Regions from separate parts of the Lactiplantibacillus sp. B652 genome, predicted to be linked through region 2. Evidence: predicted binding sites of a transcription regulator. Region 2 holds the regulator's gene; the other holds the start of a gene.
The links. Region 2 encodes CtsR, which represses protease genes until heat stress. Its sites were predicted from a motif close to TTGGTCAAAAAAGGTCAAANA; they were not measured.
Positions count from the first base shown of each region.

Region 1: clpP (ATP-dependent Clp endopeptidase proteolytic subunit ClpP) is a predicted target of CtsR. The motif match lies at 3,694-3,714, and genes of this name have one in related genera.

Region 1 covers NZ_JAMSKY010000010.1:125,777-133,230, forward strand. Annotated here, with positions in the region: gene MZO40_RS12640 (peptide ABC transporter substrate-binding protein) at 74-1,696, shown strand; gene MZO40_RS12645 (2-hydroxyacid dehydrogenase family protein) at 1,847-2,818, opposite strand; gene clpP (ATP-dependent Clp endopeptidase proteolytic subunit ClpP) at 3,032-3,622, opposite strand; gene MZO40_RS12655 (SDR family NAD(P)-dependent oxidoreductase) at 3,905-4,648, opposite strand; gene MZO40_RS12660 (MerR family DNA-binding transcriptional regulator) at 4,734-4,871, shown strand; tRNA gene MZO40_RS12665 (tRNA-Arg) at 5,487-5,558, opposite strand; gene rpoN (RNA polymerase factor sigma-54) at 5,641-6,975, shown strand; gene MZO40_RS12675 (sugar-binding transcriptional regulator) at 7,195-7,454, shown strand, end outside.
Region 2 covers NZ_JAMSKY010000009.1:53,760-61,213, reverse strand. Annotated here, with positions in the region: gene serS (serine--tRNA ligase) at 1-484, shown strand, start outside; tRNA gene MZO40_RS11565 (tRNA-Leu) at 907-988, shown strand; tRNA gene MZO40_RS11560 (tRNA-Thr) at 992-1,064, shown strand; tRNA gene MZO40_RS11555 (tRNA-Gly) at 1,089-1,160, shown strand; tRNA gene MZO40_RS11550 (tRNA-Leu) at 1,169-1,254, shown strand; tRNA gene MZO40_RS11545 (tRNA-Arg) at 1,265-1,338, shown strand; tRNA gene MZO40_RS11540 (tRNA-Pro) at 1,346-1,419, shown strand; tRNA gene MZO40_RS11535 (tRNA-Pro) at 1,469-1,542, shown strand; gene MZO40_RS11530 (CtsR family transcriptional regulator) at 3,059-3,526, shown strand; gene MZO40_RS11525 (ATP-dependent Clp protease ATP-binding subunit) at 3,545-6,049, shown strand; gene MZO40_RS11520 (TetR/AcrR family transcriptional regulator) at 6,358-6,963, shown strand; gene MZO40_RS11515 (DNA-directed RNA polymerase subunit beta) at 7,208-7,454, shown strand, end outside.

The DNA of each region.
Region 1 (7,454 bases), on a different contig from region 2:
TGGGGATAAGTCATTTAATTTGGGAAATAAAGGGGCGATCAGGTTGAAAAAACGAGCAATAGTTGCAGCAATTATGAGTTTAGCATTAGTAACGGTGTTGGCCGCGTGTGGCAAGCAGAGTAGTCAGAGCACTGGCAGCGGCAAGTATGCCAGTAGCCAAGTCCTGAATCTGTCCTACCCGAGCTCATTAGATTCGATTGATATTTCTAACATGTCCGGTTATGGCAGTACCGGGAATATTTTTGAAAGTTTGTACCGCTTGGGTAAGAACGGGAGTATTACACCTGGTTTAGCGAAGTCCACCAAGGTTTCAAAGGACGGTAAGACTTATACATTCACGATTCGCAATGCCAAGTGGAGTGACGGGTCCAAAATCACCGCACAAGATTTTGTTTATTCATGGAAACGCACGGTGACGCCCGCAACGAAATCACAATACGCCTACCTATTTTCAGGGGTGAAAAACGCGGATGCAATCGTTGCTGGTAAAAAATCACCAGATACGCTAGGTGTGCAAGCCAAGGGTCAACATACCTTCATCGTCACTTTGGATAAGCCAATCACGTACTTCAAGAAGTTAATGACTTACCCATTGTTTGGACCAATCAGTGAAAAAGCGGTTAAAAAGTGGGGTAGCAAGTATGCCACGAAAGCCCAATACATGCTCTACAGTGGTCCATTTAAGCTGACGGGTTGGACTGGGACCAACAACAAGTGGCAATTCGTCAAGAACGACCAGTATTGGGATAAGAAAGCCGTTCATTTGCAGAAAATCAACTATACGGTGAATGAAAGTACGACCACGACGTTGAACTTGTTCCAAGAAAAGAAGCTCGACCTCACTCAGCTATCCAGTGAACAGGTTAAGAATCTTAAGTCCAACGCTGATTACACCACGTACCCATATTCCATTACGGCATTCTTGATTTATAACTTCCAAGACAGCAATGCCACGATCAAGAAGGCACTGAATAATAAGAACATTCGCCAAGCCATTTCATTGTCGATCAACCGCAAGACGCTGGTCAAAAACGTGATTGGTGATGCGTCGACCGTCTCCAAGACATTCGTGCCGCAAGACTTGGTCAAAGATCCTAAGAACGGTAAGGATTTTGCGGATGAATCGACAGTTAAGAATTCAACGTCTTATAACAAGGCCTTAGCTCAGAAGTTATGGAAACAAGGGTTGAAGGAGACTGGGATTAAGAAATTATCATTGACGCTGTTGGCTTCAAATGATGACCCGAATAAGCCAATTTCACAATACTTGAAGTCAGCGCTGGAAAAGAATTTAGATGGCTTGACGGTCAACCTTTCTAATATTCCTTCTAAAGTCGCTTCTAGCCGGGCGCAAAGTGGTAACTTCGATCTTTATCTGAGTGGTTGGGGCGCAGATTTCAATGACCCAATCTCACACTTGCAAATCATGACCAACAACAGTGGTTACAACTATGGGAAGTACAATAGTTCGACCTACAATGCCTTAGTCAAGAAGGCGCAGGATCAGGATGCCAACAAGGCAAGTGCACGCTGGCAAGACATGATTAACGCCGAAAAGACGATTATGCAAGACCAAGGCATTACGCCGTTGTATCAGACGAACTATTCTTACTTGCAGAATCCGAAGGTCAAAGGAATTATTCACAACACCGCCGGAACGCAGTGGAATTATAAGTATGCTTATATTGCAAAGTAAACAACTAGTTTCTTAATATTGGTTGTTAAGCGATACTTTTAGACACGAAAGCCCACCATAATTAGGTTGCAGCAATTGCAACCGATTATGGTGGGCTTTTTGTCTGCGATTTGCGACAGTATTACGGCTGTTCTTTTGAGTTAATGCAGGCTAAGGGGTGACGTGATTAACAACATACTTGACTGGTTGATGATTGGCCATCGCAATCACGTTTTCAGCAACGATTGCCGCCATTCCGTCACGCGCTTCGACGGTCGCATTGCCCAGATGTGGCGTCAAGATAACGTTGTCCATTGTCGTCAGTGCGGGTGTCACTTGGGGCTCATGCTCGTAAACGTCGAGGGCTGCGCCAGCAATTTGGTGTGTTTGTAACGCAGTAACTAGGGCCTGTTCGTCGACAATTGGGCCACGCGCGGCGTTGATCAAGAGGGCAGTGGATTTCATCTTTTTGAAGGCCGCTTGGTCAATCAGATGCGTCGTTTGCGGGGTGAGTGGCAAATGCAAACTCACGATATCGGACTGGGCGAGTAAGTCGTCTTCAGAGACGAAGGTTGCGCCCAGTTGCGTCTCAACACTGACGGGGAGCGGGTGGTGTTGCGTGTAGAGGATTGGCATATCAAAGGCGTGTAACCGTTTGGCAACGGCTTGGCCGATTTGGCCCATGCCAATGATGCCGAGTGTCTTAGCTTGTAAGTTGTGACCGAGAAAGAAAAGTGGCGCCCAACCGTCGAATCCGGTTGTTCGCATCAAATGGTCGCCTTCAACGATGCGGTGTGCGAGGCTGATAATCAGACCAGTTGTCGATTCAGCGGTGGCGACTGATGAAACATTCGGCGTGTTGGTCACAGGAATGTGGCGGGCGGCCGCGGCCGCTAAGTCGATATTATTAGTCCCGGCACCAAAATTCGCGATTAATTTTAACTTTGGCGCGTGTGCCAAGATGTCTTCGTCAACCTGCGTGGAAAGCGGGGTGATGAGATAGTCAGCGTCAGCTACGCGGTCAATGAGTTCGTCGTGGCTAATCAGTTGTTCACCGGTATAGGTGTCGATGGTCAGCTGATTTTGGCGCAGTAACGTATTTGCTTTCGCCGGCAATTGACCGGCAACCAAAACTTTAGGCATAGTGGAAACTCCCTTTACTGATAAATTAAGCCACGGTGAATCTGCTGTTTTAGCAAGAATGCCCGTCGCTTGAAGTCAATTGCAGTATGGCCTTTTTACTTGCAAAAAACAAGTCAGAACGCTGCACGAACCATGCAACGCGCCTTGTGAATGGTTAAAAGAAAGCACAAAAAAACTGAACCAACCCGAAGGCGGTTCAGTTTGATGTTGCCATTATTTTAAGTTGTTGTTTTCCATGATATCATCGATCAAACCATATTCTTTAGCTTCTTGTGCGCTTAAGTAGTTATCACGTTCAGTATCGTGGTTCAACTTTTCAACAGTTTGACCAGAGTTGTCTGCCAAAATCTGGTTGATCTTCTTACGAGTCTTCAAGATTTCTTCGGCAACAATTTCAATTTCCGTTTGTTGACCTTGAGCACCGCCGGATGGTTGGTGAATCAAGATTTCGGAGTTAGGTAAAGCGAACCGCTTGCCCTTTGTACCGGATGAAGCTAGGACGCTGGCCATTGATGCGGCCATCCCCATAACGATGGTTTGAACATCAGACTTGATGAAGTTCATCGTATCGTAGATTGCTAAGCCGGCAGTAACCACACCACCTGGTGAGTTGATATAAAGGTAGATGTCCTTACCTGAGTCTTGGGCATCCAAGAAGAGTAATTGGGCAATGATCGCATTGGCCATGTTATCTTCAATCGGGCCGGAAAGCATAATGATACGGTCCTTTAATAGTCGTGAATAGATGTCATAAGCACGTTCACCACGTGATGACTGTTCAATAACTGTAGGAACTGGATACATGATTTGTTAGCCTCCTAAGGTTGCAATATTTGATTAGCTTGGTTGCTAATTAATAAGTGTAGTTTACCGCAAAGGTCAGTGAAGGTCAAAAGAAAAACCTCAAAAACTAAATTCCGTTTTGTGACTTAACGTGGTATACTTAGGTTTCTATCATATACGGCTTGAGATTGGGTGATCCCAATCTCTTTTTTTACGTCAAACTTCAATGGTCAACAACATAACGAAAATTGCAGATTGAGCCAGTTGCCGAATTGCGATTAGATTGAACAGGGACGTTGGCTGTTACCAAGCAACCGGTCCATCGGTGTTTGAAAACGTGCCAGTGGTGGTATTATCCTTATCCGTAGCTAAATCAATTGTTCGTTGGATTCCGTGAGCAATTGATTTAGCGCCGTGCTGGCTAGCTAATTCCGGGGTAATCCCGCCGAATTCAGTAGCAACCATTCCGGGATCAACGGCGTTAACCGTAATATTGGTGGTTTGAAGCTCTTTGGCGAGCTGAATCGTGAACATGTTGAGTGCGGCCTTAGAAGCTTGGTAGCCAATCGCGCTGGCATGATAAACGCTCGACTGGGGGTCTAATGCGTTCGTGAGCGAGCCCATCATGCTAGAAATATTGATGATTTTGGATGGGCTAGACTTAGTCAACAATGGCAGGCAAGCTTGAGTCATGGCGATTGTGCCTAGAAAGTTCAGATTCAGGTCGGCTTGAATTGTCTCCAGTTTGATGAGTGAAGGTCGTTGGTGATGGTCAAATGCTGCCCCAGCATTATTAATTAAAATGTCGAGCTGACCATATTGGTTTTGAATTGCGTTTACGGCAGCTTGAATGGATTGGGAATCGGTGACGTCCAGTTGAACAACGGTCACGTCTGACAAGTGGGCTACTTCAACGGCCGATCGCCCCTTTGCTAAGTCTCGGCTACCCATAATGAGCTGTTGCCCCTGGGCGTGTAGTGCTTTAATCAGTGCCAGTCCCATACCGCGGTTGCCGCCAGTGACGAGCGTAACAATTTTATTGGTCATCTGAATCACACTTTCTTAATAGAATAATGGTAATCTTAACACGCTAGCGTTACACTAGCGCAAGTAAAAAAGTTGGGGGAAAACGATGGTGGCATCAATCAAACAAGTCGCACAGCAATTTGGGATCACTTATGATACATTGCGATTTTATGAGCGCTGTGGGTTGTTGACGGATGTGGCGCGAAATAAACATGGTCAACGGATCTCCTCAGCTGAATGTTAAAATGATTGTGTACCAAGGAACCAACGACTAACCCATCAAAATATTGGGTCCGCACATGTCTGCCTTCCGAATACCATCCCGGCTGGAAGGTATTTTGGGTAAGGCCCAGTGGTGAAATTTCACTTAGCAAGCGTCTTGTGCTTGGTTAGTGAAAGACCAGTATTTAAGACGTGGGTTATCGGCTTAAATCTGTGTCCACCACGTTCCGGCCATTGCCCAGAATGCCTGGAAGCCGGCATAGGACGCATCCACAAGAGTATGTTTACGGTAACTCGCACTGTTCCCAGCGGGTCTCAGCTGGCCGCTTTTGAACTTAACACCTGACATGATTTAATCATATTTAATGATAAAGCATAACTCGTATTCTGATATGTAGAAATAAAACTTTTGCTATCATTAAATTCATCGAACAACTATACTGATAGATGGTCCAATTATATTGACGGCTAACTAGATGAAATAAATCACGCGGTTGCCAATGTCATACGGTTGGTAGTGTCTAACTTGTGATTAGGTTTAAATTCAGTTACCATAGAAAGATGTAAGCGGTATAGGCCACCAATTCAGCAGAATTAGGCCACAAAAAAAGCTGAGAATCACTTCTCAGCTTTGCGATGCGCCCGGAGGGAATCGAACCCCCATTTCAAGAACCGGAATCTTACGTGCGATCCATTACACTACGGGCGCCTAAACAACATATTATATTCTAGCGAATAATGGATAAAAACACAAGGGTTTTACATAAAAATTTATTTTGGGAGGTATTTTTATGGCACTGGGACAAGGCTTTCGCCAGCAACAACGGCAATCGCAGAAGTTAGCGATGACCCAGCGGCTGCAACAATCTATTCAGATGTTACAGTTCAATGTGGAAGAATTGCGGGATTTTCTCACGCAAAAAGCCCTTGAGAATCCGTTGATCGATGTGGATACGAATTGGAATAATAATCACGCCAGTTTAAGTGCAGCTAAGAACGTGACTGCAAAGGATGATTTTATTGAACGGGTGTCGACGTCGAATCAGCATTCCTTATTTGAATACTTATTGGATCAGATTCATTTAACGATGCGCGATACCCATTTGCGGCAAATCGTGCTGTATCTTATTGAATACGTGGACGTCAATGGTTATCTGCATCTTGATGAAGCTCAAGCACGGCAAGAAACACAGGCAACACCGATTGAACTACTGGATGCCATCACGTTACTCCAGCAACTTGATCCACCAGGTGTCGGTGCCCGCAGTTTACAAGAGGCCTTAATGCTTCAGACGGAAAATGATGACCACGCGCCTAATTTGGCATACATTATTTTAGAAGAAGACTTCGACGCGTTTGTTAATCGTCACTGGGATGGCTTGGCGAAAAAGTACCAGGTCGACCTGGCGGATATTTCTAATATCTATGATTACGTCCGGACGTTGACACCAGTACCGGGTGCAGCGATTGGACAAGAAACGACCGGCTACATCTTTCCAGACTTAGTCGTCACTAATCATGAAGGTCAACTCGCATTAAAGACTGCGTCGATGGCTCAGCCGGTGGTGAAGTTCCGCCGCAAGTATTATCAGCAGATGGGGCAGCACGATGACCGGGAAGTGACGGAATATCTGAAGGAAAAGAAAAATGAGTATGACTGGATTGCCAGTAGCTTACAGCAACGTGAAGCAACCATTTTTCGGGTCGGCACTGCGATTATCGAGCGCCAGGAAGATTTCTTCTTAGAAAAAAGTCAAGATTTAAAGCCGCTATTATTACGAGATGTGGCCCAACAGCTACAAGTTCATGAGTCGACGATCAGTCGTAGTATCAATGGGAAGTATATTCAAACAGACTTCGGGATGTTTGAACTTAAACGTTTCTTTACCAAAGCGGTCAGCAAACGTCCCACTGGGGGCAAAATTGTGTCTGCAGACAGTGTCCAACACCGAATTATGACCCTGATTGAGCAGGAAAATAAAGAAAAACCGCTTTCAGACCAAAAAATTGTTCAGATTCTTAATGCAGAAAATGTCGAACTTTCTCGTCGAACAGTGGCAAAATATCGGGAAAATCTTAACATTCCGTCTTCATCCAAACGGAAACAGTACTTGAGAACCGAATGATAGTTTGTGACCGGTTTTGGACCAGTCGGTTATAAGGCCCCACAGGGTTTCATTTGCAACCACCTGATGAACCTGTTATAATTCATGTTGTGGTAAGAGAGGTATGCAACATCGATTTCTTAGTAAATTAGCGTTGTGTGCTTTGTTTTTTGAAGTCTTTGGGTCGTTTTTCGACATAGCTGGACCAGACCCGTCCCACTAGAGAGCAGGTTGGATGCCATGCATTCAGATATTCAATGGATTGAGGCAATTGCCCCAGATATGGTTGACATGCTGAGTCGTCGTTACTTAGTATTACGAACCATTAATTGGATGGCCCCAGTTGGACGTCGGCTATTAGCTCAGACATTAGGTGTTAGCGAACGGACGTTACGAACCGAAACGGATACGCTACGCAAGCTTGATTTGATCATGACGAACAAGTCAGGCATGCAAGTTACCCAGCAAGGTCAGGACGTGTTGGTCGGATTAAGCCACTT
Region 2 (7,454 bases):
TAGTGCCGGTCGCGATACCAAGGGCTTGATTCGTTTACACCAATTCAATAAGGTTGAAATGGTCAAGTTTACGAAGCCTGAAGATTCATGGGATGAACTTGAAAAGCTGACCAATAATGCTGAATCATTATTGAAGAAGCTTGGCTTACCATACCACGTGATTACGTTAACGACTGGTGATATGAGTTTCACCGCGGCCATGACGCATGATCTAGAAGTATGGTTCCCAGAACAAGACAAGTACCGTGAAATTTCAAGTTGTTCAAACTGTACTGATTTCCAAGCACGGCGCGCACACATCCAGTATCGCGACGATGATGGTAAACTCCAATTCGTCCACACGTTGAATGGGAGTGGCTTAGCAGTCGGTCGGACCGTCGCAGCTATTTTGGAAAACTACCAAAATGAAGACGGAACGGTTACGATTCCAGATGTCTTAGTTCCTTACATGCACGGTAAGACTAAAATCGAAAAGCAAGGTTAAATCGAATTGATGATTTAGTCAAACGCGGATTCGCAGTGATGCGGGTCCGCGTTTTTGCATAATTTATGAGTATAAAATTAACGCGTATCGGCAGTAAAATTGGTGGAAAGCAGGCTTTATGGAAGATAAAGGTTAGTTTTTAATGGAGATTTACAGCCGTATTTCAGCCGTCAAAAGGCGGTTTCAGTGGCTTTTTTGAAATTAAATAGAATTTTTTTGAAAATAGGGTTTGCTATTTTAGGCTACCGTGCTATAATATTTCTTGTCGGAAAAATAGAACTTGTTTATCCATTAAAAAAGTATATTTATCCAATTAATTGAAAAAGTTGTTGACAACTATTCAACAAGATGATAAAGTTAAATAGTTGTCAAGGCATACCAGTAAGAACTGTTAGACCGGCAACGGGCATGGTTAATATCATGCGGGTGTGGCGGAACTGGCAGACGCGCTAGATTTAGGTTCTAGTGTCTTACGACGTGGGGGTTCAAATCCCTTCACCCGCACATGCCGACTTAGCTCAGTTGGCAGAGCATCTCACTAGTAATGAGGAGGTCGGAGGTTCGAATCCTCTAGTCGGCATTTACAATTGAATAGCTTTATTATGCGGAAGTAGTTCAGTGGTAGAACATCACCTTGCCATGGTGGGGGTCGCGGGTTCGAATCCCGTCTTCCGCTTTTAATTTGCCGGGGTGGCGGAATTGGCAGACGCACAGGACTTAAAATCCTGCGGTTAGTGATAACCGTACCGGTTCGATCCCGGTCCTCGGCATTTTAAATAAGCACCCATAGCGCAATTGGATAGAGTGTCTGACTACGAATCAGAAGGTTGTAGGTTCGACTCCTACTGGGTGCATTAGTATCGGGAAATAGCTCAGCTTGGTAGAGCACCTGGTTTGGGACCAGGGGGTCGCAGGTTCGAATCCTGTTTTCCCGATCGTTTAACACAGTCTTAGTGATTACTAAGGCTTTTTATTTAATTTTCTCGGGAAGTAGCTCAGCTTGGTAGAGCACTACGTTCGGGACGTAGGGGTCGCAGGTTCAAATCCTGTTTTCCCGATTACGGTTAAACCAACTAATCCAGTCATTTGACTGGATTTTTTTATGGCCACTTTTGACGTGTGGTGTACTGCTGTGTTGTGACTGGTGCTGAGGTGTGATCGCCCCATCATTTTGAAATGCCTTTTTCGAGTTGGCTCCGCCCAATGAATTGATGAGATTCACCAGTAGTGCGCCTTGCGTTAATTATTTGGCATTAAAGATGATTTAAACGTGCCTGTTGGTCGGTTTACTGTTCGTCTGCCGAGACGCGTTCTATTCCGACCTCCGGGGCCGGCTGACAACGCTGGAACAGGGCGGACATCGATTTGAACTCACGCAGAAACCCACTGCGCAATTTCAAATACGAGTCTTCTTCTAGCCCGGGAAATTCACCCGGACAAGAAGAATTTCGCCCTTGAGCATTGTCAGCCAGCCCCTACAGTCGGGAACCCGCTCGAATGGCAGATGAACGGCCACCTATCTAGGTACAATTGACCACTGAATATTAGGTTTCTGGTCCTTCAGGCAAGCTCTCAAACGGGATCAATGCTGAATTATGGCATCTAGTTACTGAAAAGATTACCTGAATGCGATTCACGAATCTCAATGTCAGCTAGTCTTGCGTTTAGTCGAATAAATTGTCTTCACTTATAATTCAAGACTTTGCTATCCCGGGTGATTAGAGGAAGTTTTGACAATCTCAGTGAAACCGCGTGTTCGAAGTCTTAAATCATGGGTCAGGATGCTTGGTTATTGTTAGAACCAGTCTGACAGTTTATTTCAACATTCCCGTATACTAAGGAACCAACAACTAATCTAACAAAAAAGTTGGGCCCGCCCACGTCCGCCTTTCGAATCATATCCAGGCTGGAAGGTGTTTCTGACAATGCTCAGTGGTGAAATTCCACTTAGCAAGCGTTCTTGGCTTGGTTAGTGGAAGACCAGTATTTAAGACGTGGTTTTTCGGCTTAAATCTGTGTCCACCACGTTCCAGCATTGTCAGAAATGCCTGTAAGCCGGTGTAGGACGCACACGATTCTGCAAATTTACGCCAACTCGTACTTGTTCCCAGCGGGTCTCAGCTGGCAGCTCCTGAATTTAGAGAATAGCATGATTTAATCATGATTCATGACGAACAATCTATATATGAAGTATCTGTTCAAAATGACGTTAAGCGTGGCCGGTCGTAAATAAACAAGTGGCGTATTAGTCGAAATTCAGGCGGACAACCTGTAGTATAGAAACTCAAGCTGTTGGATAAACGACGAGTCCCAGACAAAGTTGACCAAATTCAGACGCCAACACTTGACATATTTTAAATAGGTAGTTGAATGAATATGAAGGCCTAACAAAGTTAACGAATCAGGGTCGAAAATCCGGTCCAATCAATTGAAAGCAAGTGCTTGGCGTGCTATGCTGTAACAACCGTTAAGCACATACTGGGTCGCCAGTTGGGTGAAATTCTTTGCTTTTTTCCATTATCCTCGTATAATAAAAGTCAATATTAGTCAAAGATAATGAAAAGGGTGAAGCACATGCAAAGTCAAAATATCTCGGATATTATTGAAAAGTATTTAAAAAGTATTTTGGCGGACTCGGAGCATGTTGAAATTCGGCGTTCAGAAATTGCCGACCTTTTCAACGTGGTACCCTCACAGATTAATTATGTGATTAAAACGCGGTTTACGATCCAAAATGGTTACTTAGTTGAAAGTAAGCGTGGCGGTGGCGGTTATATTCGCATTGAAAAGGTTAATTTGGTCGATGATGCTGATGTGTTGGACGCCCTCATTCAAGTGATCGGCGATTCCATCACACAACGGGATGCCTACGCAGTTGTTCAGAGTCTGTATGAGGACGACGTTTTAAATCGTAGGGAAGCGCAGTTGATATTAGTGGCAATCGATCACGACACGTTAGGACTGACGGACCGAGACCTTGAAAATAGTCTCCGGGCTCGAATAATTATCGGGATTTTGAACCACTTGCGTTACGAAAGCTAAAGAAAGCGAGGAATCGCAATGGATAACTTATTTACACCTAGTGCCAAAAGTGTGCTAGTACTAGCACAGGAACAGGCCAAATATTTTAAGCATCAGGCAGTCGGTACGGAACATTTGTTATTAGCACTAGCCATCGAAAAGAACGGTATTGCTAATAAAGTCTTGCAACAGTACGCTGTGAGCGAAGATGACATCCGTGAAGAAATTGAACGGTTCACTGGCTACGGGACGTTGAGCAATATTGGCAAAGATACGTATTTGCCATATTCACCAAAGGCTAAGGAGATTTTATCCGTTGCTGGTGATGAGGCCAAACGGCTTGGCGCCAACAAGATTGGGACTGAACACCTCTTGTTAGCGATGCTCTCTGATGAAAGTATCCTCTCCTCGCGTATTTTGATGAATTTGAACTTAGATTTGAGTCAAACACGCAAAGTTGTTTTGCGTAAACTTGGTGTCAGTGATGCGATGAGTAAGCGTAAGGGCAGTGCGGCTAACCGTGGTGGTAAGAAGACGGAAGGCACACCGACCTTGGACTCCTTGGCGCGTGATTTGACACAGCTGGCGAGTGAACAGGAAATGGATCCAGTTGTGGGCCGTTCCAAAGAAGTTAAGCGGGTCATTCAAATCTTGTCACGGCGGACGAAGAACAATCCAGTCTTGATTGGTGAACCCGGCGTTGGTAAGACGGCGATCGCTGAAGGGCTGGCACAAAAGATCGTTGCTGGCGACGTACCGAATGACATGGCTGACAAACGGCTGATGATGCTTGATATGGGCTCACTAGTTGCCGGAACCAAGTATCGTGGTGAATTTGAAGACCGCTTAAAGAAAGTGATCGACGAAATCTACAACGATGGGCATGTCATCTTATTCATCGATGAATTGCATACCTTGATTGGTGCCGGTGGTGCTGAAGGGGCCATTGATGCTTCTAACATTTTGAAGCCAGCATTAGCACGAGGCGAACTCCAAACCATTGGGGCGACGACCTTAAACGAATATCAAAAGTACATTGAATCCGATGCCGCACTTGAACGGCGGTTTGCCACGGTCATGGTCAATGAACCGACTGAAGACGAAGCGGTTGAGATTCTCGATGGCTTGCGGCCACGGTATGAAGAACATCATCATGTGACAATTACTGATGAAGCCGTTAATCAAGCGGTGAAGTTGTCTAGTCGCTACATCAGTGATCGGTTCTTACCAGATAAGGCGATTGATTTGATGGATGAAGCGGCGGCGAAAGTCCGCATCGACCAGATGGATCAACCGACTAAGCTATCCAAGAACCAGGACAAGCTCGCGCAGTTACGTGAAGAAAAGGAAACGGCGATTGAAGCTCAGGACTTCGAACAAGCCGCGGATATTCGCAAGCAGGAAATGCAACTCAAGCAACGTTTGGATCGCATTGAAGCTGATGAAGAAGCACAAATCACTGAAGGCGACACACCGCACTATGACTTACAAGTGACCGGAGAAGATATTGCCCAAGTGGTTGCTGAATGGACGGGTGTCCCACTAACCCAATTGCAAAAATCCGAAAGCGAACGCTTAGTTAACTTGGAAAAGATTTTGCATGAACGGGTCGTCGGTCAACCAGAAGCCGTTTCTGCAGTAGCACGGGCCATTCGCCGGGCGCGGAGTGGATTGAAAGATCCAAGCCGGCCAATTGGTTCCTTCATGTTCCTTGGCCCGACTGGGGTTGGTAAGACCGAATTAGCGAAGGCCTTAGCTGCAGCCATGTTTGGGTCAGAGGACAACATGATTCGGATCGATATGTCTGAATACATGGAACGGTACTCGACCAGTCGTTTGATTGGGTCAGCACCCGGCTATGTCGGCTACGATGAAGGTGGTCAGTTAACTGAAAAGGTACGCCAGAAGCCATACTCAGTCGTGCTGTTTGATGAAGTTGAAAAGGCTCATCCAGACGTATTCAACATTCTGTTGCAAGTCTTGGATGATGGCTACTTGACTGATTCGAAAGGCCGCAAAGTCGACTTCCGAAACACGATTCTCATCATGACGTCGAACTTAGGGGCCACGACCTTGCGGGATGAAAAGTCCGTTGGGTTCGGTGCTACTGATAAGGCTAATGATTACAATGCAGTTGCGGCGACGATTCGTGCTACCTTGAAGCAGACGTTCCGGCCAGAATTCTTGAACCGGATCGATGAGACGATTGTCTTCCATTCATTGAATAAGGAAGAGTTACACGAAATCGTTAAGTTGATGTCACAAGAAATCGTGAACCGGGTTGCGCAACAGGGTATCAAGATCAAAATCACGCCAGCCGCCATTGATGTGGTTGCCAAGGCTGGGTTTGACCCTGAATACGGTGCACGGCCAATTCGCCGGGCATTGCAAACTGAGATTGAAGACCGGTTAAGTGAAGAATTATTAACGGGTGCGATCAAGGTCGATGACCAAGTCACGATTGGTGCCAGCAAAGGTGCCATCACCATTAATATTAAAAATCAACCGAAAACAGACGGTCGTTCGACGGTCTCATCAAAATAGGTGAATGATACAGTGGACGTTTGGAGCCGGGGTTGGCTTCAGGCGTCTTTTTTTGAGCGATGGAACCTGAATTGTTTCACAGCCCGGATTTCCGTAGCGCGTGAGTGTGGCCACTTAAAGCACCAACTGATGAAATTCCTGATGAAGTAGCCATGGCTATCCATGGCCGCTGGATTATCGGACTTCTTCGCGGGTCGGGATTAACGATCACGCCAATCCGAATGCATTCAGCGAGTTTTGCGGCTGGTGGTTCGCTACTGATTGGTGTAAATTATAATAGGAAATAAAAGATGAAAGAAGATGATGACATGACGACGCGAGCCGAACAAATGGCGAAGACGCACCAAGCAATTTTAGATACGGCACGGGAACTGTTCTTGAAGAACGGGTACGCTGCGACGAGTACGCGTGACATCGCCAATGCGATTGGAATCACTCAGCCGGCACTGTATCACCATTTTAAAGATAAGGAAGTTATTTTTCTAGCGGTGATTACAACGGTTGGCGCAGAAATTAAAGCTGGGATTGAGGAAATTCAGGCCCGCACGGATTGGTCACCACTCGAACAATTGACGGAAGTATCACTACTACTGACGCACAAGCATCCCGCCGATGTCTTTACGCTGATTCATTCCAGCTTCAAGGCTCTGAAACGGGACCATATACGCGAACTAGGTGGGATCTTTGCGACCGACTACGTAAAACCGATTCAAGCGGTCTTTGAACAGCCAGCTATGCAACTGCACGCTGGTGTGACCCCGCAGATGGCCGCTAGTTTTTATATCACTAGTTTGAGCCCACTGTTTAATACGTTCCATCGCATCGGTGATCCGCATGCCGATGAGCGGACCCGGGTCCAAACGTTGTTGAAGATGATCTTATATGGGGTTGCAGTTAAACCAGATGCGCAATGAGTGTCACGAGTTTCTGGGTTGACAACCTGGGTAAAAGGCTGTATATTATAACTTGTCTGTAACCGTGAACTCGAGCAATCGCGCAATCTATTGTCTGCGCGGCTCGCTAATATAAATCCAAAAATAGTCAACTTAAGCGACTATTTTTGGTTTTTTTATGCCTAAAATTCGGTCAAAAACGCATTTGTAACACAAATGTAACATTTGACTGAAGGTGGGCCGGGTTCCGGAATAATAAGAAGGGGTGAACAACTTGGCCGGACATTTAGTAAAATACGGTAAACACCGTACCCGTAGAAGTTATGCACGTATCAAGGAAGTTCTTGATTTGCCTAACTTGATCGAAATCCAGACCGATTCCTACCAATGGTTCTTGGATGAAGGTCTCCGGGAAATGTTTGAAGATATTATGCCGATCGACGATTTCGCAGGAAAACTTTCACTTGAATTTGTCGACTATCAATTATTAGAACCAAAGTACACCGTCGAAG